DNA from 3 places in the Streptomyces sp. NPDC037290 genome. Region 2 is predicted to be linked to each of the others. Evidence: riboswitches for the same ligand, from Rfam matches in the RefSeq annotation. Region 2 holds a riboswitch; each other region holds the start of a gene.
What was found. Region 2 has a riboswitch for cyclic di-AMP ahead of ACZ7HQ_RS36475 (C40 family peptidase). Riboswitches for the same ligand answer to the same signal wherever they lie in the genome.
Positions count from the first base shown of each region.

Region 1: linked by a shared signal. The riboswitch ahead of ACZ7HQ_RS44225 (transglycosylase family protein) and the one ahead of ACZ7HQ_RS36475 (C40 family peptidase) in region 2 are both predicted to bind cyclic di-AMP.
Region 3: linked by a shared signal. The riboswitch ahead of ACZ7HQ_RS26115 (M23 family metallopeptidase) and the one ahead of ACZ7HQ_RS36475 (C40 family peptidase) in region 2 are both predicted to bind cyclic di-AMP.

Region 1 is NZ_JBVJVZ010000067.1:503-7,742, reverse strand. It holds gene ACZ7HQ_RS44235 (hypothetical protein) at 1,198-1,413, opposite strand; gene ACZ7HQ_RS44230 (spore-associated protein) at 1,827-2,276, opposite strand; gene ACZ7HQ_RS44225 (transglycosylase family protein) at 2,625-3,350, opposite strand; cyclic di-AMP (ydaO/yuaA leader) riboswitch at 3,355-3,495, opposite strand; partial or broken gene ACZ7HQ_RS44220 (IS30 family transposase) at 3,638-4,479, opposite strand; gene ACZ7HQ_RS44215 (hypothetical protein) at 4,631-5,212, opposite strand; partial or broken gene ACZ7HQ_RS44210 (SulP family inorganic anion transporter) at 6,016-6,664, opposite strand.
Region 2 is NZ_JBVJVZ010000017.1:123,794-131,777, reverse strand. It holds gene ACZ7HQ_RS36485 (hypothetical protein) at 1-347, shown strand, start outside; gene ACZ7HQ_RS36480 (tellurite resistance/C4-dicarboxylate transporter family protein) at 351-1,316, opposite strand; gene ACZ7HQ_RS36475 (C40 family peptidase) at 1,436-2,608, opposite strand; cyclic di-AMP (ydaO/yuaA leader) riboswitch at 2,616-2,772, opposite strand; gene pcrA (DNA helicase PcrA) at 3,009-5,498, shown strand; gene ACZ7HQ_RS36465 (M23 family metallopeptidase) at 5,527-7,026, opposite strand; gene ACZ7HQ_RS36460 (esterase/lipase family protein) at 7,235-7,984, opposite strand, start outside.
Region 3 is NZ_JBVJVZ010000007.1:381,334-389,317, reverse strand. It holds gene lhgO (L-2-hydroxyglutarate oxidase) at 1-454, shown strand, start outside; gene trmB (tRNA (guanosine(46)-N7)-methyltransferase TrmB) at 468-1,292, shown strand; gene ACZ7HQ_RS26125 (PrsW family intramembrane metalloprotease) at 1,335-2,627, shown strand; gene ACZ7HQ_RS26120 (aldo/keto reductase) at 2,726-3,670, opposite strand; gene ACZ7HQ_RS26115 (M23 family metallopeptidase) at 3,750-4,802, opposite strand; cyclic di-AMP (ydaO/yuaA leader) riboswitch at 4,812-4,989, opposite strand; gene ACZ7HQ_RS26110 (PP2C family protein-serine/threonine phosphatase) at 5,245-6,426, opposite strand; tRNA gene ACZ7HQ_RS26105 (tRNA-Met) at 6,582-6,655, shown strand; gene ACZ7HQ_RS26100 (dihydrofolate reductase family protein) at 6,748-7,881, opposite strand; gene ACZ7HQ_RS26095 (MarR family winged helix-turn-helix transcriptional regulator) at 7,939-7,984, shown strand, end outside.

The DNA of each region.
Region 1 (7,240 bases), on a different contig from region 2:
CCCAACTCTTTGGCGGCACAATGCTCACAGTGCCGCTGAAGCCGTTGGACCCGTCGCCTCTCCCCGTGGGCGACGGGGCCAACACATGGAGGGAGCGGCACTCCGCCGCCAAGGTCACCCTCGGGCACGTCGAGATACCGCATTCCTTGCGGCCTGCTGGAGCGCTCGGGGCCGGACGCATCGACCGAGACCAGCCGGGGCGGCCACGGCACGAGACCGCGTCTGTCCTTTCACCCGTGCCTGGCCTTGAACACTACGATTCTCATCAGGGAATGGCGTTTCCCATGAGTCTTCGCCGTCGATAAGGAACGCAGCATACGGCGTACTGCGGAGCGGCTGAGCATGTCGGTCCGAGGGGGCTCCCATTCCGTTTGGCCGCACGGGGCATGCCGGCAGGTGGATAAGATTTCGGCAACGGTAAGGGGGTCATTCATGGTTGCGCCTCTCCTTGTCACGGGTTGCTGATAGCCATCCTTTCCAGCCAGCCAACCGAATCGCCCGGACAAACGTAAGCGTGTGTGCTCGGAACGCAGACGCACAACGTGGCCACCCCCTGGTGTGCGGCGCACACCCGTGCACAGCCGCGCACTCGGTGGGTACGTCGCTCGCACCCCGAACGCCTGCCGCGTAAGCGTCTCGGAAACCGGATGAGGAGAACAGGACCACAGCGTCGACACGAGGCACGGCTGACGTACCCACGAGAGCAACTGGATCGAGTACCTCGCCGGCGGGCTCTCAGACTTTCCAAGCGGATAAGGTCCTCCACGCCGTCGGGTGCCGCTGGTGCGGCCCGCCGAGGCAAAAGCATGCCGCACGAACCCGCACCCGTCTGCCGGCATTGGTGGGCTCAACGACCGCGGACGAGGGCACGAGTCGTTCAGGCAGTGCCAGATCGGCCTGGTGCAATTGTCGGTTGCCAGCCGTGACTGACCGACAGGGTTCCCACGCCCGAACGGGATCGCCGGACTCGGTTTCCGGCCGAACGTCCGGCGACCCCGACGGCATGCGGTGCGGACGCGCCTGCGCTGCGGAACGCGCCCCACCATCGTCCGGGCATGATCCGACCAGGGGCCCGCGCACGGGAAGATGAGCAGGGCGCCGCCGGTGAGAAGGTGCAATGCCGGTCAACGCTCTCCGCAAGGGGCCTTGGCCGGGCTTCCCCGCCCTGCGAGTCCCGCAGGCTGCCGAGGCCGATATTCAGTCGATACCGCGAACAATGTTGGTCTCCGACGGGTCCTCGTCACAACCCGCGAGGCAGATCGCCGGCGCTTGTCCTGGCAGCGTGGCTTGCCTCGTGCCATCGACGGCAAGAGGATCGAACATCATCCCCGCCACGGAAAGAACTGCGCCGACGCCCTTGCCGCGTCTGTCCTGGGCATCGGCTGCTGTCTCACGTAGGTGCCTCCTGGTCATATCTGCCTCCACCGTACCGAGCGATCGAAAGCCCCATCCCTTTCGAATGCCCTGTCTCACAGTCAGCAGGAGAGCGTCGAAAGACGACGTACCGGAGCCCTTCGTTGCGCAGGGAAGTCGGGGTGGGCCCTTGCGTCTGACTGTCCACCCCGACCGATGCCCCGCCCACGCACCCCTGTGATGCAGACGGGGCACGATCAGTAGACCGGCCGCGTGGTCAACGGCGGAAGGCAGTTCAGCCGCTGGGGGCGTGAACGTGTTGAAACCTGGTCCGTTCTCAGCGGTGTTTCCATCGCCGGCCTGCCGTGACCGCGCCACAGTTACGTGGCTGAACATGCAGAGGGATGACCGGGCGCGCTGTTGTCCGGCGCTGACGTAGGGACCGATGCGGCGGCCGGACATGGAGGGGCAGGTCAACGGGTGAAGGTGACCCGGTGTTCCTTCAGCGCGGAGCAGTTGGAGCCGGTCACCTGGACGAACACCTTGTCGATGTTGCCACCCCAGTCGACGCAATGGCCCTCGCCGTGGACGCCGGCCGGCCCCGCGAACAGCGTGTACCGACCGTAGTCCTGGGCGCCCTTGTCGGTGTCGGTGACGTAGACCCACGCGGACATGGCCAGCGCGGCGCCCGCCTTGTTGCGGATGGTCGCGACGCAGTTCTTGCCGTTCGAGGAGTTGTACGTCAGATAGACGGTGCCGAGCGAGCCGACGGGAGCAGAATTCACGGTCTTGTACCCCTTCCCGCCACAAACCTTCTGCGGTGTGGTGGTGGCAGCGGCGGAGGCGGGCGTCAGGGCGCCTGTGGTCCCCAGCGATAAGGCGGCTAATGCGGCGATGGTGAGAGCGGAACGAGAAAAACTCATCTTTCCCCCTTGCGGATCTCGGAGGCGGTGCATCTGTGTCGTGTGATCCGCGAGGCATCCGCATGACGCGCCCTGCCCACAAGGAGGTGCCGGAGTCGAGCAGTCTCTGCGCGCGGTCCGGCTGTCAGATCTCGAAGGGCTCGCTCAATGGCGTTGTTGCAGTGTGGCGCGACACCGGACTCTCGCGTGTCGACCCGGCGCCATGCTCCATGAAACGAATATTTCGGACATTCTTCAGTCTTCTAGGCTAACACAGCCGAACCGGCCCCTCGGGGAGCTGACGCCCCGGTGGATGAGCTACAGCACCACCCACCGAACGTCATGGCAGGGCGAAGACCCGGCGTTGGCCTACTTGCCCAGTCGGAGCTGCTGACCCGGGAAGATGAGGTTCGCGTCCGCGACGATGCCCTTGTTCAGCTCGAACAGTTCCTTCCAGCCGCCGGCCACGCGGTGCTTGACGGCGATGGAGCTGAGCGTGTCGCCCTTGACGACCTTGTACTCGCCCGAACCGTGAGAGGTGACCCGCTGGTCCGTGGAGCGGGTGGTGGCGCTGGAGCCTGTGCTCGCGCCTTCGCCGGAATGGGTACCAGTGCTCTCGTCGGAACCGGCACGAGTGCTCTCGCGGGCGCTGGTTTCTCCGGAACCGGTGTCAGTGTTCTCGCGGGCGCTGGTTTCTGCCGACGCGGAGCCGACGGAGTACGAGGTGCTCGACAGACCTGTCCCGCAGACCGGCCAGGCACCCTTGCCCTGGCCCGCGAGGACCTTCTCGGCGACGGCTATCTGCTGCGCCTCGCTGGCGAGGTCGGCACGCGCGGCGTAGGCGGTACCGCCGTACGCGACCCAGGTGGAGTTGGTGAATTGCAGGCCGCCGTAGAAGCCGTTGCCGGTGTTGATGGACCAGTTGCCGCCGGACTCGCACTGGGCAACGGCGTCCCACTCGGAGGCGGTGGCGGCGGAGGCGTTGCCGGCCGCCATCAGCGGGGCGGCGACGGCGGCGCCGGTCACGCCGACGAGAGCGATGACGCGGATGGCCTTGGACGGACGGCGGCGCTTGCCCTTGCCGGATAACAGCATGGATCGATCCCCTCACCGACGCCTGCGAAGTGAGCTGCCGGGTTCGGGCCGGTTGAGTTGCCCGGCCGCGCACTCGCTCTCGCGAGGTGCGGCTTCACCCCCAGCCGGTACCGGCGTCAACCGCCAGGTCCGGCACTTACCTTGGGTCTCCCGCTCCTGCCCACGGCGCTTGACGCGACGACTGTTCCCGGGCAACCGCTGGCAGGATTCGGCGTTGCGGCAGCCGAGGCTCACGATGGTGAGCAGTCACGACCGTAAACACGCAATTCCCGGAACGCCAAAAACGATCAGGGCTTCTGAGATCTATCTCTCACAGCATTAAGTGAGCCTTCACTCTGATGTGTGGGAACACGGGCTTCAGCAGGCGTCTTCAAACCGAGCGTTTTCCGGGGTCTGCTGTTGAGAGCGTGAGCAACAGCTCGTCGGCGTCCCATCGCGGCACGTCTGTTCCTTTGGGAAAGTACTGGCGCAAGAGGCCATTCGTGTTCTCGTTGGTGCCCCGTTGCAGGGGCTGCGCGGGTCGGCGAAGTACCCCTCCAGCCCGGTGCCGACGCTCAGTTGGGTGTGCTGGCCCAGCTCCTTGCCGCCGTCCCAGATCAGCGAGCGGCGCAGTTGCTCGGGCAGCGTGGTGATCGTGGTGGCGATCGCGTCGTTCACGGCCTCGGCGCCACGGCCGGGCCATTCCTGGCCCGTGGCTCGACACCGTAGCCGTCCCATCGGGGCGGTTGCAGCAGCATGGTGAACCGGATTCGGGGAAGTCGAACTTCAGCCGGTTCGAGATCTACTCCGGGCTCCAAGCCGGGGCCCACCTGCGGTCTTCTCGTCGCGGCTTGTTACGGCCCTTCCAGGCTGCGGCCTGAGGTCCTGGCACTGGCGTCCCCTCAGGTCGGTGGACCTGGCCGGAGAGCCGCTCTTGGCAACTCCCGGGAGATGGTCGCCGGGTCACGACCGAGCCGGCGAGTGATCTCACGAACCCCAGCTTGCTGGGCTGTCATCAAGGCGATTTCTTCGCGTTCCTCGCTGGTCAGCCCTTTGGTGCGATCTCCCGCCAGAACAACCGTTCTGCATCTCGGCGAAGCGACGGTTTCCCAGGCGACTTCATCGGCGCCCTGCCCGTCGGCGCCTTCATCCATCCCGCTGGCCTGCCCATCAACACCTCCAAGATCGAGGTGCTGCGATGACCAGTTGAATCCGCCCACTGCCCGATCCACGCACTGTCGACTCGGACCGGGCCATTTTCTTGACCAAAACAATTGTTGGCCGCACGGAATGAAGTATCTTCATCGTCGTTGGCGGGCGGCCTGCTTGTTCTGGCCGAGGTCGGCGCCGATGTCCTCGCACACCACGCCGTATGCCAAAGCCCGGGCAACGGCGAGTGGTTCAAGATGGTCGGCGAGCTCGCGCAGTTGGCGGATCAGGGTGAGGGCTGCGCGGGGGCGCTCGTCCGCCAACTCTCCGAGGGTTTCGCCAAGCTCGCCGATCCGGGAGCGGTAGCAGTCGGGGACTACCGGGGACACGGCGTGTTCGGCGGCTTTCGCGTGTGCCATCCATTCACCGAGGGCCTCGAGGCCTTGGCCATCGTGGCGGGTGAGCGCGCCTGAGGTGATCGTTCCGCCATCGGGGTCGTAGGGGAGTGAGCAGCCTCGCCAGCCGCAGGTGCAGGCCGGTTGGAGAGCCGCAGGTTGCGGCAGGCGTTCGGGAGCCGGCCCCTGCCAGTTGCCCGCGCGGCGGTCCGGGCAATCAGTGAAGTTCCGCTCGATCAGGACGCGGCCGCTGCGATAGGTGGGAATGGAACCGTCGTCCAGGACACCAAGGGTGAATCCACTGTGGCCGGGAGAGCCCGAGGGAAGGTCCCAAGACACGGCTACACCTCCCGGCCGGGGAGTCCGGCTACGGTGCCGGGGCCGAACTGGTTCGACGCATGCCGCGCGACACAGGCGACGGCATTGAATTCACACCGGTCCGCGAAGGTGCGCACGCGCGCGGGGAGCGGGACCGGCGTCATGGTCGGATTTATCCACATGCCGCTACCATGTCCGCAATCGCCCATGCCGTCTACAGAATCGGCGGTTCTTAACGCAAAGGCGCTGCCTGCGCACGCCCGGCATTCCGACTTGCTTCCCGATTCCGCGTGCAGACCGAAGGATCTGTGCAGGAGCGTCCCCCACCACACCCGCATGGGCGGGGCAGAGTCTCCGCACTGGCCGGCCCGGCAGTCCGGTGAGCCTTCGCCACGCCGCGACCGCAGTCACCCTACGAACGACCGCTCGTACCGGTACGACCATTGTTCGGTGCACCGAACAGTTATGTGGAAAGGCCACACAGTTCCCGCTCTCGCCTTGCCCCTGGCTTTCCTTACATGATTTCTTTTACCTCGCAGCGCGCCGCCTGAACGGCGGAGGCGGCCCGCCGCTCCATCCGACGGACGCCACTGGTCCCGTCCATCGCGATGGAAACGCGTCTGGCCCCTCGCGACACTTGTGAGGGGCCAGTTGCAGCCGGCGGTCTGCCGACTTCCCGTACACAGAACACCCTCCTGCTCCGCAGCTGCTCAACCCTCCAGACCCCCGCTGACCCGTACATCCCCCGGCGGATCAGCGGACAGACGGGCCCCGCCCCTCACGGGGCGGGGCCCCGTTGCACATGGTGCTTCAAAAGGCCTGCGTCACTGGGAACTTGTCAGCATCTGGACCGGCTCGGCACTGACCGCTCCTCGACGCTCAACCCAGTTCTCCAGGGCCGTACGGCAGGCATGGTCCAGGTCGTGGAGGCCGGAGAGATCCACCTCCACCGGACGGTCCTGGGGAAGGGATTCCAGCGTGTCGACAATCTTCGGCAGCCGGAGGAAGGTTCGCGTTGCTTGACAGGTGCGCCCGGATCGGTCCGGCACCCTTGTCGACGACCGCCAGCTTCACGTGCGAGGCTTCCCAGGCGGTCTTGACGCCAGGGCCAGACCGATCAGCACACCCTCGAACATGTTCACATGACGATCGCGACGGCGGATACGACGAGGATCAGCGCCTCTCCACGGTGTTCCCGCCACAGTGAGACGACCTGCCGGAACGGGATCAGCTTCCAGCCGTCATGTACCAGGACACCTGCCAGGGCGGGCAGCGGAATCATCGCCAGCGCGAACGGCAGCAGCGCCACGAACAGCCCGTGCAGGACTCTGGACGTCTTGGTCTCGCCCCCGGCTGGGCACTGGCAGCGCTGCGCACGATCACCACGTTGATGGGCAGCGCGCCCAGCGCGCCGCCGACGGCGTTCCCCACGCCCTGCGCCATGAGCTCCTTGTCGTACGAGTGATCAGGGCCGGAACGACCCGGGAGTCGTAGCAGGTGATGAACAGGACCTGACTGGCCGTCGGCGAGCTTGGGGAACTCCTCAGGGCGCTGTCCAAGGCACGGGCATCGTCGATGAGGGGACTGCATGTGTGGTGTTCCTCCTGCCACGCTGGGGGCATATCGGGCGTCAAGCGATCCCCGGGCCGCGACGAAGTGGTCTCGCTCACGGACCGCTCCTCGGGACGTGGCTCTCCAAAAGGGAGGTGCCGGTTGGGTTGCCCTCGGATAGTCCGACCGCTGTGGCTGCAGGTCAGTGGCCTTCCGGCACGCCCAGGCTCCTCCTGGACGTGTTCACTCCCATTGGTTAGGACGCAGCTCGCCATCCTTTGTTACGGCCGTATTCCTCATCTCTGTAAGAGGTCATCCGCCTGCCGCCCAGTACCGCCGGGAGGGCAGGACAGGGTCGAGAGCCACCGGGTCGCGGGCGGGGCGCAGCACAGGAGCCAGCCCGCCGCTGGTTGCTCCCGCACGACGTGGTCCAGCTGACCGCGCTTGACAGAACCACAAGGAAACGCCCCGCATCGGCGAATCCGCCGCCACGACACC
Region 2 (7,984 bases):
TACTCATCCATCTCTTCGTCGGCCTGCACATCATCGGCATCGCCGCGCTGCTCGGCGGTTTCCTCACCCAGATGAAGGCGATGGGCCAGGGCACGGCCCGTTTCGTGCCCGGGATGCTGCACGGCGCGCTGACCATGCTGGTCACCGGCGTGGTCCTGGTCGGCCTCAACCAGGCCGGCGACCACCACGTCAACACCATCAAGATCGGCGTCAAGCTGGCGCTGCTGATCGTGATCCTCGGACTGGTCTACGTGAAGCGCGACGAGGAGAAGATCGACAAGGGCGCCTTCGGGCTGGTCGGCCTGCTGACCATGGCGAACATCTTCATCGCGGTGCTGTGGACCTGACGGTCAGCCGTCCCTGCCGCCGGCCCGGGCCGCGAGCACCGCACCGGCGGCGACCACCAGCCACACCGCCACCGCGACCCACACCAGTACCTGCCCCGGCCGGCTGAGCCACGGGAGCCCGACGGCGGTCGCGACCGACAGCGTCGCCGCCGCCGCCATCCCCATCGGGAACACCGTCGCCCACCGCAGCATGTCGTAGCCGCGCCGGGGCCGCACCGCCTCCGCGACCAGCAGCACGAGGTACCAGGCAAGATCCAGGACGAGCAGCGCTACCGTCACGGTGCGCAGCACGCCGCGGTCGTCGTCGGCCCACAGGTACAGGCCCGCGTCCCCGGCGTCGAGCAGTTTCGCTCCCGCCAGCGCCGAGATCGCGAGCGCCCCGCCCGCGATCCAGTGGTCGCCGGTCCCCTCCAGCACCTGCCGTGCGTCGAAGCGGGCCAGCGCGAGGCCGTAGAGGACAAGACCCAGCCAGAACAGCACCAGCGCGGTGTGTGCGAGCCACGCCGTGTGCTCGGCCGCGGCGAGCGTCGCGGCCAGTACGGCGAGCCCCTGTGTGGCCACACAACACAGGAACACCGCTCCCCGCATGCGCCGCCCCCACTGCCGTACGACCAGGACCAGCAGCACCGGCCAGAGCAGGGCCGCGAGCGCCAGTAAGGCCTCGGCCAGGGCCTGCCCGCCCAGCCCCGAGATCCGGGTGCCGAGCACCGCGGTCGCGGCGACGGCGGTGAGCGCGCCGGGACTTCGGGCCTCGGCCACCCAGCGCTGCGGTCGGCCGAGCAGCCGTACTGTGAAGTCGGCGGCCAGCGCCACCCAGCCGACGACGGTCAGGACGAGCGCCACCCGGGACACCGTCTCGGCGCCGATGAGGTGCAGCCCCACCGACAGGATGCCGGTCGCCATCACGGCGGATCCGGCCGCGGGGGGCCGCTCCGCCCACCACGTACGCAGACCTGGGATGCCGGGCATGCGCCCGATGCTAGGGAGCGGCACGGCCGTGCCCGGTATGGGCACGCGCGCGTGGAGAGCGAAAACGCCGGTACGCGCGCGTGGAGCGAAGGGAGCCGGCGCGAGGAGAGCCGGTTCGGTCAGCCCGGGCGGACCACGCTGTGGATGATCGACTCTCCGCCGTAGTACACCGACTCCTCACGGACGTACGCGCCCGGCTTCGGGGCGTGGATCATCATGCCGTTGCCTATGTAGAGGCCGACGTGACTGATGTCGTCGTAGAAGAAGATCAGGTCGCCCGGCCGCGCGTCGGCCAGCGACACCGTGGTGCCCGCGTCGACCTGGTCGTACGTGGTGCGTGGAAGGGTGACGCCGGCCGTCCTCCAGGCGGCCTGGGTGAGGCCCGAGCAGTCGTAGGAGTCCGGCCCGGTGGCGCCCCACACATACGGCTTGCCGATCTGCGCGCGGGCGAAGGCGATCGCCTTCTCGGCCTTCGTGTCGTACGCGCCGGACGCCGTGGAGCCGGACGATCCGGACCCGGACGACGTGGACGGGGACGACGACGGGCCGGGCGACGGGGAGGACGGCGAGTCGGACCGCTGCTGGGCCTGCCGCTTCGCCAGCTCGACCGCCTCGCGCGCCGCCTCCTGCTGCTTCTCCCGCTCGATGGCGGCCAGCCGCGCCTTCTCCTGGGCCGTCAGCTGCGACAACAGCTCGCGTGCGGAGGCGAGCTTCTTCTGGACGGTGGCCTTGGCGGCCTGCAGGTCGTGCTGCGAAGCGTCCAGCGTCCGCAGGCTCTCCGCGGCCTCCCGCCGCTTCTTCATGGTCGCGGCCTGCTCGCCGATGTAGTCGTCGACCGCGCTCTTCTGCCGCGAGGTCAGCCGGTTCATCAGCTGGCTCTGGTCGAAGTAGTCCTGCGGGTCGTTCGCCAGCAGGAAGGTGGCCGTTTCGGGAGCGGCGGCGCCGGTGCGGTACTGGGCCGCGGCGAAGGAGCCCAGTTCCTCGCGGGCCTTGTTGAGGCGGTCGGTGCGCCGGGCGACCTCCTCGCGCAGGGCGTCGACACGACTCCGCTGCTTTCCGGTGCGCTCCTTGGCCCCGTTGTACTTCTCGGTCGCCGACTCCGCCTGGCGGTAGAGGTCGTCGACCTTCTTCTCGACCTCTTCCAGGCTCGGCTTGGCGTGATCGGTCCTCGGGGCGGCCTCGGCGGTCTGTGAGAACACGGCCATGGAGGTGAGGGCGGCGGTGGCGAGGGCGGGGGTGCGGATACCGGCTCCGGTGGTCCCGCCGGGGCGCGGCTTGCGGTGCGACGCCAAGGGAGGCGACTCCTTCCAATGGGCCGCCTACCGGGTTAGCTGTCGGGTTCGGGCGGTGGTTAGGAAGGGTTGCCCTACGGCGTCGTCCCGGGTGGGAGTCGGCCGATTCACCCCAGGATCGGTGGGTCCCCGGCTCCGGGCGCCGTGCTGGGCGCGCCGGACTCGGCGGAGGCCGCGCACGCGGCCTGAAGGCAACCTAGCCAACTGGTGTGACTAGTGTGAAGGTTGGTGCGAGATATGTCCGATACATTTTCGTGATCTGAGCCCGGTTTCACATCCTCGTCATCGGATGATTCCGCAGCGTAAGGGCCATGTGCCGGGCGTTCGCCGCTTCGGCTGCGGGGCCGTCTTCCCGGGACGGCGACCGGTTGTCGGTGGGGCGCCCTAGACTCGTAGAGCGATGAGCAGCCTCTTTGACGACAGCTTCCTGGCGGACCTCCAGCCCCCTCGCGGGCACGGGGAGGAGCCCCCGCCGCCGCCCGAGGACGATCACACTCCGGAGCCGGTTCCGGACGATCTGTTCGGCGGGAAGTTCGACGTGCCGCCGGACCGGGACGCCTACTACCGCGACGGCGCCCCCCGCCCCGCGCTCGACCCGGCGGCCCTCCTCGAGGGGCTGAACGACAACCAGCGCGCCGCTGTCGTGCACGCCGGCTCCCCGCTGCTCATCGTCGCCGGCGCCGGCTCCGGCAAGACCCGTGTGCTCACCCACCGCATCGCCCACCTCCTCGCCGAGCGGCACGTGCACCCGGGCCAGATCCTCGCGATCACCTTCACCAACAAGGCCGCGGGCGAGATGAAGGAGCGCGTCGAGCAGCTCGTCGGCCCGCGCGCGAACGCGATGTGGGTGATGACCTTCCACAGCGCGTGCGTGCGCATCCTGCGCCGGGAGAGCAAGAAGCTCGGCTTCACGTCGTCGTTCTCCATCTACGACGCCGCGGACTCCAAGCGCCTGATGGCCCTGGTCTGCCGCGACCTGGACCTCGACCCCAAGCGCTTCCCGCCGAAGTCCTTCAGCGCCAAGATCAGCAACCTGAAGAACGAGCTGATCGACGAGGAGGACTTCGCCGCCCAGGCCACCGACGGCTTCGAGAAGACCCTCGCCCAGGCCTACGCCCTGTACCAGTCACGGCTGCGCGAGGCCAACGCCCTCGACTTCGACGACCTGATCATGACGACGGTCAACCTGCTGCGCGCCTTCCCGGACGTCGCCGAGCACTACCGCCGCCGCTTCCGGCACGTCCTGGTCGACGAGTACCAGGACACCAACCACGCCCAGTACGCCCTGGTCAGGGAACTCGTCGGCACCGTGGAGCGCGCCGCCGAAGACGCCGGCACCCCGCCCGGCGTGGACGACCTCCCGCCCGCCGAGCTGTGCGTCGTGGGTGACGCGGACCAGTCGATCTACGCCTTCCGGGGCGCGACGATCCGCAACATCCTCCAGTTCGAGGAGGACTACCCGGACGCGACGACGATCCTGCTGGAGCAGAACTACCGTTCCACGCAGACCATCCTGTCCGCCGCCAACGCGGTCATCGAGCGCAACGAGTCCCGCCGCCCGAAGAACCTGTGGACCAACGCCGGCCAGGGCGCCCGGATCGCCGGCTACGTCGCCGACACGGAGCACGACGAGGCGCAGTTCGTCGCCGACGAGATAGACCGCCTGGTCGACGCGGGCGACGCGAAGGCCGGCGACGTCGCCGTCTTCTACCGCACCAACGCCCAGTCCCGTGTCTTCGAAGAGGTCTTCATCCGCGTCGGCCTGCCCTACAAGGTCGTCGGCGGCGTCCGCTTCTACGAGCGCAAGGAGGTCCGCGACGTCCTCGCCTACCTGCGCGTCCTCGCCAACCCCGAGGACTCGGTGCCGTTGCGCCGCATCCTGAACGTCCCCAAGCGCGGCATCGGCGACCGCGCCGAGGCGATGATCGACGCCCTCTCCCAGCGCGAGAAGATCAGCTTCCCGCAGGCCCTCAAGCGGGTCGACGAGGCGTACGGCATGGCCGCACGCTCCACCAACGCGGTCAAGCGGTTCAACACGCTGATGGAGGACCTGCGCACGATCGTCGAGTCCGGCGCCGGACCGGCCACCGTCCTGGAGGCGGTGCTCGAACGCACCGGGTACCTCGCCGAGTTGCAGGCCTCCACCGACCCGCAGGACGAGACCCGCATCGAGAACCTCCAGGAGCTCGCGGCGGTGGCCCTCGAGTTCGAGCAGGAGCGCGGCGAGGGTGAGTCGGTGGGACTGGCCGACTTCCTGGAGCAGGTCGCCCTGGTCGCCGACTCCGACCAGATCCCGGACGGCGAGGAGGGCGACGGCGTCATCACGCTGATGACCCTGCACACCGCCAAGGGCCTGGAGTTCCCGGTCGTGTTCCTGACCGGCATGGAGGACGGCGTCTTCCCGCACATGCGCGCCCTCGGCCAGACCAAGGAGCTGGAGGAGGAGCGGCGCCTGGCGTACGTCGGGATCACGCGCGCGCGGGAGCGGCTCTACCTCACGCGGTCCGCGATGCGCAGCGCCTGGGGCCAGCCGTCGTACAACCCGCCCTCCCGCTTCCTGGAGGAGATCCCGCCCGCCCACGTGGAGTGGAAGCGGACGGGAGCGTCGGCCCCGGTCTCGTCCGGCCCGGCTTCCGGGATCGCGGCCTCACTGTCCTCGACCCGCTCGCGTTCCTCGGCGTCGGGCGCGTCCGGCTTCGCCACGCGGCGCACGGCGGAGCAGCCGGTGGTGGCGCTGGCCGTCGGGGACCGGGTCACCCACGACCAGTTCGGGCTCGGCACGGTCGTCGCCGTGAAGGGCACGGGCGGGAACGCGGAGGCCACGATCGACTTCGGCGACGCCAAGCCGAAGCGGCTGCTGCTGCGGTACGCGCCGGTGGAGAAGCTGTAAGAGGACTGGGGGCGCAGGCCCCCGGTCCCTACGTGGGGTCGAGTCCGTGGCTCCTCAGCCACGGCAGCGGGTCTATGGCCGCCCCACCCGCGGGCCGGACCTCGAAGTGCAGGTGCGGGCCGGTGGAGTTGCCGGAGTTGCCGGAGTAGGCGATCGACTGGCCGGCCTTGACGACCGTCCCGGAGGCGACGCGGTAGCTGGACAGGTGGCAGTACCAGGTCTGCGTGCCGTCCTTCGCCGTCACGATCAGCATGTTGCCGTAGGCGCTGTTCCACTTGGTGGTGACGGTGCCGTCGGTGGCGGCCATCACCGTGGTGCCGTAGGCGACGGGGAAGTCGATGCCCGTGTGCACCGACATCCAGTTCACGCCCGCCTGGCCGAAGTAGGCGCTGAGCCCCTTCTGCGTGACCGGCAGGACGAACTTCGGGCGCAGCCGCTCCTTGAGCGCGGCCTCCGCGGCGGCCTTCTTCTTCTCCAGCTCCTGCTGGTTCTTGAGGTCGATCCGCTCCTGCGTCCGGCTCGCCCGGTCGGCGAAGTCGTCCGCGCCGGCGGACAGGGTCCTGAGCTGGGAGTCCAGCTTGCTGTTGGCGACCGACGGCTTGACCGCGTGCGCGTCCGGGGCGGAGGCCGTGGTGTCCCTGCCACCGTCGTCGGTCAGGGCGCCGACCGAGGCGGCGGCGATTCCGGCGACCCCCAGCACACAGGCCGAGGGCACAGCGACGGTGAGCAGGGCCGAGCGCTTGGCGGGAGGACGACGGCGGGAGCGCGCGGCGCTGCGTGCTCCGGCACGGGTCACCGGAGCCGGAGCGATCTCTTCCTGGTCGTCCAGGAGACCGGTCACGGCGGGCATTTCGCCCGTGCCGCCCGACCCGTCGTCCCCGGAACGCTGTTCGGGGAAGGCGGTCTCCTCGTACGGCGCCTCGTGCTGGTACGGCGCCTGTGGGAAAGCCGCGGTCATCTGCGGGTCGCCGACCTGGCCGAAGGCGGCCGTGGCCTGCTGATCGAACGGTTCGCCAGTCGGCTGCGCCGTCACACCCTGCGCGGCGGAGTTCCACTGGGTGGCGTCGTACGCGCCCGTCTCGAAGGTCTGGGTGCCCCACTCCCACTGCTGGGTCGGGTCGGCACCGCCGGACTGATCGGGCTGCAGCCAGGCGCTCGTGTCCCAGTGGCCACTCACGTCGTTGCCGGTCGCCTGGGCGGGGACCGTCCAGGCGGTGGTGTCGTAGGTGCCGGAGTCGTAGGAGGCGTGGTGCTGGGCCGCGTAGGCGTCGTAGTTGAGGGTCTGGCCGGTCTGCCACTGCGTGGTCTCGTACGCGCTGGTGGTCTGCTGGCCGGGCAGGCTGCCGAAGAGCGGGTCGGTGGGGAAGGAGCCGGTGCCGTCCGGGAAACCGGTGGAGCCGTAGCCGCCGTACGTGGTGAAGTCGCCGTAGGGGGCTTCATGCGTCCCGTACGCCGCGTAGTGAGCGGCGGAGGCGTCGGAAGCCGGAGCCGGGGTGGTCATGGTCCCCGACGGGTGACGGTCGTTCACCAACTTCTCTTTCGCCTCGACAACAGGGGCTGCCAGAGCAGTGCGGTGACTGTACCCGCCGGTACCTGGGCGCGACAATCTTCGGGTGGTTTCGCGTTGGCGGTAAACGGGCATTCGGCGGTGTTTCGGGGGGTGCCGGACGCGAGTTTGGCCGAGGGTTCGATTGGTGTTCGATGTTTGGTGACTGTTTGTCGCCCGTATGTCGGCGTCACGCCACCGTCAGACCGTCCGCGACCCGGTCCCCCGGGTGCGGGGCGTCGAGGGCCGCGCGTATCCCGGCCGCGACGGCGGGGTGCACGGGCAGGGCGAGATGCCCGATGCCCGTCACCCGGACGTTCTGCGCGTCGAGGTCGGGGTGCTCGAGACAGGCCGTCTCCAGCGGGATCATCACGGAGTCCAGATCGCTCCAGAAGCAGACGAACCGTGTACGGCAGCCGGGCGCGGGCCGGGTCAGCTCCTCGATGACCCCCGAACCGGGCCGCATCTGGCGCACGATCGGATGGGCGTCGGCCAGCGGCGCCGCGCGGGTCCCCGAGTGCGGCGTACCCAGCGTGACGAGTGTGCGCACCCGCAGGTCCCCGCCGAGGCGCTGTGCGTAATAGCGGGCGATCAGCCCGCCGAGGCTGTGCCCCACGATGTCGACCCGGTCGCTGCCGGTGCGCTCGCAGATCTCCTCGACGTGCCGGCCCAGCAGCTCGGCCGCCGCGCGGATGTCGCAGGTCAGCGGGGAGTAGTTGAGTGATATGACGCGCTGCCTGCCGTGCTGGGCGAGGTTGCGGCGCAGCAGCACGAACACTGAGCGGTTGTCGATGAATCCGTGCAGCAGCACCACCGGCGGACCGGACCGCACCGGAAGCGCAGCGGTGCCGTCCTGGACGGGCAGGGCGGGGGAGCGGCGTTCCTGCGTGAGGCCGGTCGGATACAGCAGGAGGTGGCCGGCCAGGATCGCGGCCTCGAG
Region 3 (7,984 bases), on a different contig from region 2:
CGTGCACATCGGCCCCAACGCGGTGCCGGCGCTGGCCCGGGAGGGGTACGGCTGGGGGGTCGTGCGGCCCCGGGAGCTGGCCGGGACGGTGGCCTGGCCGGGCTCGTGGGCGATCGCCCGGCGGCACTGGAGATACGGCGCGGGTGAGCTGCGCCGCTCGCTGTCGAAGGGGGCGTTTCTGGAGGCGGTGCGCAGACTGTTGCCGGCGGTGGAGGGGGACGACCTGGTGCGGGCCCCTGCCGGGGTGCGGGCGCAGGCGGTGTTGCGGGACGGGACTCTGGTGGACGACTTCCTCATCCGAGAGGGGGCGCGGACCGTGCACGTGCTGAACGCGCCCTCGCCCGCGGCCACGGCCTCCCTGCCCATCGGGCGGGAGGTGGGGCGCCGGGTGCTGGACATGCTCGGGTCGCACGAGCCGGGGCAGGCGCCCGGTCCGCCGAGTGGGCGCCGGTAAAATCGGTGTCACTGTGTCTGAGTCCCTGAATCTCCCCGAAGCTCCCTCGCCGACCCCCCACACCCCCGGCGTGTCCGTCCGGCACACCCGGTCCAAGGGGGAGCCGCGGTTCCCGGACGGGCCCAAGGCCGATCCCGCCGGATCCCACTTCGAGCGGCGGATCCGGAGTTTCCAGCCGCGGCGCAGCCGGGTGACCGCCGGGCAGGCGGACGCGCTGCAGCGGCTGTGGCCCAAGTGGGGGCTCGACATCGACGGGCAGCAGGTCATCGACCTCGGCGAGCTGTTCGGGAACGACAAGCCGGTGGTGCTCGAGATCGGGTTCGGGATGGGTGAGGCCACCGCGCAGATGGCCGCCGCCGACCCGGACACCGACGTCCTCGCCGTCGACGTGCACACCCCGGGGCAGGGCAATCTGCTGGCTCTCGCCGACCGCAACGGCCTGTCCAACATCCGCGTGGGCAACGGGGACGCGATCATCCTGCTCCGCGAGATGCTCGCCCCCGACTCCCTCGCCGGACTGCGGGTGTACTTCCCGGACCCCTGGCCCAAGAAGCGGCACCACAAGCGGCGGCTGATCCAGCCCGAGTTCCTGACGCTCGCCGCGACCCGGCTGAGGCCCGGCGCGATCGTGCACTGCGCGACCGACTGGGAGCCGTACGCCGAGCAGATGCTGGAGGTGCTCACCGCGCACCCCGACTTCGAGAACACGCAGGCGGACGGCGGTTTCGCGGCCCGTCCCCCGTTCCGTCCACTGACCCGTTTCGAGGGGCAGGGTCTGGACAAGGGACACGTGGTGAACGATCTGCTCTTCCGGCGCGTACCGCACCGGGACCGATAATCCGCTCCAGCCCCTCGTCCCGCCACCGTTAGGGTCGATGCCGTGGCCACCAGTCCTGCGTTTCCGACGTACCCTCCGGGCCCCGACGGCCTTGTACCGCCCTCCCCGCACTGGTGGCAGCGCCGGTGGGTGCGGTACGGCGCACTGATCACGCTGCTGGCGCTGTCCGGGCTGGTCATCCTCGCGCTGGTGCGCAGACAGACCGGTACGGAGGGGTTTCTCGTCGGACTCGGGCTGGCCGTGCTGCCCGTGCCGTGGCTCATGGCCGCCTTCCGGTGGCTGGACCGGGTGGCACCGGGACCCTGGCGGAACCTGGTCTTCGCCTTCGCCTGGGGCGCGTGCGCGGCGGCGCTGATAGCCATCGTCGCCAACAGCTTCGCGACCAAGTGGATAGCCACCGCCACCGCGGATCCGGCGAGTGCCGACACCCTCGGCGCCACCGTGATAGCGCCGATCGTGGAGGAGTCCGCCAAGGCCGCCGCCGTGCTGCTGGTCTTCCTCTTCCGCCGGCGTGACTTCACCGGGATCGTGGACGGCGTGGTGATAGCCGGGATCACCGCCACCGGGTTCGCGTTCACCGAGAACATCCTCTACCTGGGTACGGCCTTCGGGACCGACCAGCTCACCGGCGGCAGCGGCATCGCCTCCGTCACCGCCGCCACCTTCTTCGTGCGCATCGTGATGTCCCCGTTCGCGCACCCCCTTTTCACCACCATGACCGGCCTCGGCTTCGGCGTCGCCGCCCTCTGCGCCGAGCGGCAGCGGGTCCGGCGGGTGCTGCTGCCAGTCTGCGGGCTGCTGCTCGCGATGAGCATGCACGCCTTCTGGAACGGCTCCTCCACCTTCGGCGCGTTCGGCTTCTTCGCCGTCTACGGCGGCTTCATGGTGCCCGTGTTCGCCCTGCTGACCTGGCTCGCGATCTGGACGCGGCAGCGGGAGCTGCGCACCGTGCGGGAGGAACTGCCGGCGTACGTACTGGCCGGGTGGCTCGGGCCCGCCGAGCCGTTCGCGCTCGGCTCGATGCGGGCGCGGCGGACGGCCCGTGACTACGCCCGCCACCACGCCGGCCGCCCCGCGGCGCTGGCCGTGGCGCAGTACGAGGCGTACGCGACGTCGCTGGCGTCCCTGCGGCACCGGGGGCGCAGGGGGAAGGCCGGGGCCGACTTCGTCGTACGGGAGCGGGAGCTGCTGGACGAGCTGTGGAAGCGCCGGGAGCTGGCCCGGCCGGCTCTGGAGTACGCGGCCAGGGTCTGCGTTCCGGCACCGGTGTACTGGGCTCCGCAGTTCGGGTATCCGGCGGTGCCGTACCCCGCGTACAACCCCTATCGGTCGTAGACCCGGGGGGTTGCGGAGGGTTCGGCACCACCGGAGTCCGCCGTACCACCGGAGTCCGCCGTACCACCGGTTTCGCCGTTGCGGCGGAAAGGGGTGGGCTACGCGGAGGCCTTCGTCAGGCTCGCCACTTCCTCCTCCGTCAGCTTCAGGTCCGCCACGCCCAGCAGTGCCGGGAGCTGGTCCACCGTGCGGGCCGAGGCGATCGGGGCCGTGATCGTCGGCTGGGCGGCCAGCCAGGCGAGGGCGACCGTGGCGACGGGGGCCTCGTGGGCGGCGGCGATCTCGTCCAGGGCCGCCAGGACCTTCTGGCCGCGCTCGGAGTCGGCGTACTGCTGGGCGCGGCCGGCGCGGGCGCTGTCGACCTTGGTGCCGGGGCGGTACTTGCCGGTCAGGAAGCCCGAGGCGAGGGCGAAGTAGGGCACCGCGGAGAGGCCCTCGCGGGCGGCCAGGTCCTGCAGCGGACCCTCGTAGGTGGCGCGGGAGACGAGGTTGTAGTGGGGCTGGAGGGCGACGTAGCGGGCCAGGCCCTCGCGGGCGGAGTGGTCCAGGGAGGCCCGCAGGCGCTCGGGGCTGATGTTGGAGGCGGCGATGTGCCGGACCTTGCCCGCCCTGACCAGCTCGTCCAGCGCGCCGATGATCTCCTCGACCGGCACCTCGGGCTGGTCGTAGTGGGTGTAGTAGAGGTCGATGTAGTCGGTGTCCAGGCGACGCAGGGAGGCGTCGGCGGCGGCCTTGATGTTGGCCGCGGACAGGCCCTGGTACTCGGGGTGCTGGCTGACCTTGGTGGCGATGACCACGCTGTCGCGGTTGCCGCGGGCCCTGAGCCACTTGCCGATGATCGTCTCGGACTCACCGCCCTTGTTGCCCTCGATCCAGGCGGAGTAGGCGTCGGCGGTGTCGATGAAGTTGCCGCCGGCGGCCGTGTAGGCGTCGAGGACGGCGAAGGAGGTCTCCTCGTCGGCGGTCCAGCCGAAGACGTTGCCGCCCAGGGAGAGCGGGAAGACCTCGAGGTCGGAGGAACCGAGTGTGCGCAGAGAAGTCATGCTTCACGTCAACACCGGCGGCGGATGATCGCATTCCGCCGCCGGCGCTGATTTCCCGCGTTTCACACGGGTGACACGATCAGGGGGTGAGGCCCTTGTCCCGCAGCCACGGCGCCGGGTCGATGCCTGCGGCCTGGCCGTTCGGGTGGACCTCCAGGTGCAGGTGCGGACCGGTGACGTTGCCGGTGGCACCGATGCGGCCGATGACCTCGCCGGTCGAGACCTTCTGGCCGACCGAGACGTTGATCGAGGACTGGTGGCAGAACCACAGCTCGGTGCCGTCGTCCAGGGTGAGGACCGTGCGGTAGCCGTAGGCGCCGGCCCAGCCGGCCTGGGTGATCGTGCCGCCGTGGATGGCCTTGATGAGGGTGCCGGTGGGGGCGGCGAAGTCGAGACCGGTGTGGTAGCCGGAGGACCACATGGCGCCGGGCTGTCCGAAGGTGCCGGTGATCGTGTACGAGACGACGGGCAGCTGGTACTGCTTGGCCAGCTCGGCCAGCCGCTTGGCCTCGGCCGCCTTCTTGGCGTCGGCCTCGGCCGCCTTCTTGGCGGTGGCCTCGGCCGCCTTCTTGGCGGTGGCGGCCTTGGCGGCCGCCTCCTTCTCCGCCTTGGCCGCGGCGTCGGCGGTCTGCTTCTCGGCGGCGGCGAGCGCGGCGGCGGTGGCCCTGCTGTCGGCCTTGCTCTGCTGCTGCTCGGCCTGGGCCATGATCCGGTTGCGCAGGGCCTCGCCGGCGTTGCCGCTCTCGGCGCTGTCCGTGCGCGCTCCGACGTTGCTCAGCCCGGTGCTGGTGGCCTGGTGCGCGTCGGAGGAGCCGTCGCCGAAGAGGTGCTCGACGGAGTCCAGGTCCGGCAGGGATATGGAGACCGGCGGCTTGCCGGTGTTGGCGCTGGCCATGCCGCCCGCGCCGACCGCGGCCATCACGCCGACGCCGAGGACGGTGGAGCTGCGCGCGAAGCCGCCGCGCTGCTTGGCGACGCGGTGCCGGCCGCGGACCGGGGAGACGGAGTCCTCGGTGGGGTTCCACTCCTCCCACGGGCCCTCTTCGGCGCGGTAGGAGCCGTAGCCGAAGGTGTCGGGCTCGGCCCCCGCGGGCATGAACGGGGCTTCTGGGGCAGGCGGGTTGGACGCCACTCGGGCGTGCTCCTTTCCTTCCTCCGCCTACCGGGTTAGCTGACGGGTTCGGAGCAGGAAGGTCTCCTACGCGCGTATACCGGAGGTGGACTCCGTGAGTTCACGGCGTTCCACCGCGGTATCCGCGTGATTCACCCCAGGGTTGGTGGTTCCCCGGTTCCCTTACGGGATTCGGCGCGTGCGCACGGAGCCGTCTCTTGTGACGGCTGGGACGACCGCGCTGCGTTATCGAACGTTAATAGACCTGCTGGTCACTTTCCAAGCCGTTCGGCTTGATCATTAGCGTTTTCCGCCCTGGACTTACCGGTCAGGACTGCGACAAAGCGGGCGAGTTGGTCTACGTTCAGGAGTCTCGGCGTTTTTGATGGTGACTCAGATGTTATGCGGAGGGCTGCCGTCCGATCACCCTCGGTACAGATGATCACGCGGCACAGACGAACGATCACGGGCGCCGTACGGCGAGCAGGGCCATGTCGTCCGCCATCCCGCCGCCGGAGTGCCGCCGCACCTCGTCGGCGAGCCGGTCCAGCAGGGCGCCCGGGCCGTCGAAGACACGTCCGGCGAGCCGCCGTTCGGGATCGAAGAACCGGCCGTGCGCGTCCCGGGCCTCGGACAGGCCGTCGGTGTGGAACAGCAGGGTCGCCCCGTCCGGGAAGCGCTCCTGCCGAGCCCGGTCGGGCCACGTCCCCAGGTCGCCCAGGCCGAGCGGCAGCGCGGGCGCGGCGTCGGTGAGCGCGCGCAGGGTGCCGTCGGCGTACAGCAGCAGCGGCGGCGGATGGCCCCGGTTGACGATCCTCACCACGCCGTCGCCGTGCGGGAGTTCGGCGAGGACGGCCGTGGTGAAGCCCTCGAAGGCGTCGACGCCGCCCCGCCGGGCGCCCTCGCGGGCCAGCGCCCGCTCCAGCCGCCGCGCGACCGCCTCCAGCGTGGTCTCCTGCTCGGCCGCCTCCCGGAACGCCCCGATCACCACGGCGACGGCGGCGACCGCGCCCACTCCCTTGCCGCACACGTCACCGACGACCAGCCGGACCCCGTGCGGGGTGTCCTGCACCGCGTACAGGTCGCCGCCGATGAACGCGTCCCGCCGGGCCGCCTCGTAGCAGGCGGCGATCTCGAAGCCGCCGATCCGCTCGGCGGGCTCGGGCAGCACGGCCCGCTGGGCGGCCTCGGCGATCTCCCGGGCGGAGGCGAGCCGCCGGTCGCCGCGGCGGACCACCCGGTTGATCGCGACGGCCAGCAGGGCGACCGTGGCCACGGTGACGACGTCCGTGAAGGCGGCCACCACCGGATGCTCGCCGCCCCGGGCGTGCACCGCGTACATGGCGGCCACGGCCAGGGCGCCGGTCAGGGCGGTACTGCGCAGCGAGGACAGGGGCGCGGCGACCAGCGGGGCGGCGGTGAAGAAGGGGACGGCCGTGAACTGCCTCGGGGTGAGCAGGCCGTACAGGATTCCGCCCGTGATCAGCAGGGCGGGCAGGGCGCGGGCGAGGGAGCGCGGGGTCGGCCGGCGGCTGTGCCGCACCGGGGCGGGCTCGTCGCCGGGGCCGGGGCCGGGCACGGGGTCACCGGGGAGCCGGGCGCCCGCCCTGACGTACTGGCTCTCCTCCACCTCTCCTGGGCGCACCGCTTGTCTCCCGCATGTCCGACGTAGGTCCAGCGTGGCCGCAGCCGGCCCGCCGGGCGACCGCGGTGGACCGAGCGGATGACCCTCCGGGCGCGGCCCCGGGAAAGGCGGTGTGCGTGCGGCCCTGAACATGGGGTACTCTGGAGTCACAACGACGCGGGGTGGAGCAGCTCGGTAGCTCGCTGGGCTCATAACCCAGAGGTCGCAGGTTCAAATCCTGTCCCCGCTACTGAAGACTCAGGGCCGGAAGCCAGATGGTTTCCGGCCCTGAGTGTTGTGCAGGCCGACGGCGGTGCCGCGCCCTCCGAAGAGGGCGCGGGGTCACCCCAGCAGATGCGCGTTCGGCGCCTTGGCGACGTCCTCCAGCTCCGGGAGTACGACCACCTCCGCGCCCCCCTGTGCCAGGACCCCGGCCCCGTCGGCCGCGGAGACAAAGGTGTCCGGCTCCCGCCAGGCCGTCACCACCCTCCGCACCCCCGCCCGCAGGATCAGCTCCGCACAGGGCGCCGGCCGGGAGGCCCGCCGGGCGCACGGCTCCAGGCTGCTGTACACCGTGGCGCCGGCCAGCCGGGGATCCGCCGGGTCGATCCCGGCAAGCGCGGCCTCCTCCGCGTGGACCACCGGGTCACCGCCCTCGCGCGAGTACCCGCGGGCCAGCTCGGTGCCGTCGGCGGCCACGACCACCGCACCGACGCTGAACGCCGTCGCCGAGGCCGGACACCGCGCGGCCAGCTCACAGGCGGTGCGCAGCCAGTGGCGGTCGGCTGCGGTGGGCACCTGGCCGGTGCCGGGGGCCGTGGGCTCGTAGCGCATGAGGACCACGTCCTCGATGCGGCGGGTCTCGGTGAGACGCAGCCGGCCGGCCTGGTAGGCGCCCGGGCCGAACAGGCGGGGCGCGGCCGGGTCGCCGACGAACAGTGGCGCGAGGACCAGCTGGAGCTCGTCGGCGAGGCCCTGCTGGAGCAGCTGGGTGTGGACCGTGCCACCGCCCTCGACCATCAGGCGCCGTACGCCGCGCACGTCGTGCAGGTGGCTCAGCAGGGCCCGCCAGTCGAGGTCGAGGCCGAGCGGGACGATGTCCGCGGTGCGGCCGAGGAGACGTGCGGCCCGTTCGGCGCCCTTGTCGGTCGTGCAGACGAGCTTGTCGCCGCCGGTGTGCCAGAAGTGGGCGCCGGGGTCGAGGTCGCCGGTGGCGGTGACGGTCACCTTCAGCGGGTACTCCGGCCTGCCCTCGGCCACGCGGGCCGCGCGGCGCTCGGCGGAGTTGACCAGCAGCCGGGGGTTGTCGGCGCGGATCGTGCCGGCGCCGATCAGGATCGCGTCGACCGAGGCCCGTACCGCGTCGACCCGGTCGAAGTCGGCCGGGCTGGACAGCAGGAGCCGGTCGGGGCCGGTGTCGTCCAGGTAGCCGTCGAGGGAGACGGCGGCGGACAGCAGCACATGGGGGTATGACATCGGCGCGCTCTCCCTGCAGGTCTTGGTTCAAGTTTGAAACAAACTTACACTGGCGGCATGACGACCCGCTGGCTCACTCCCGAGGAGCAGCGCGCCTGGCGCG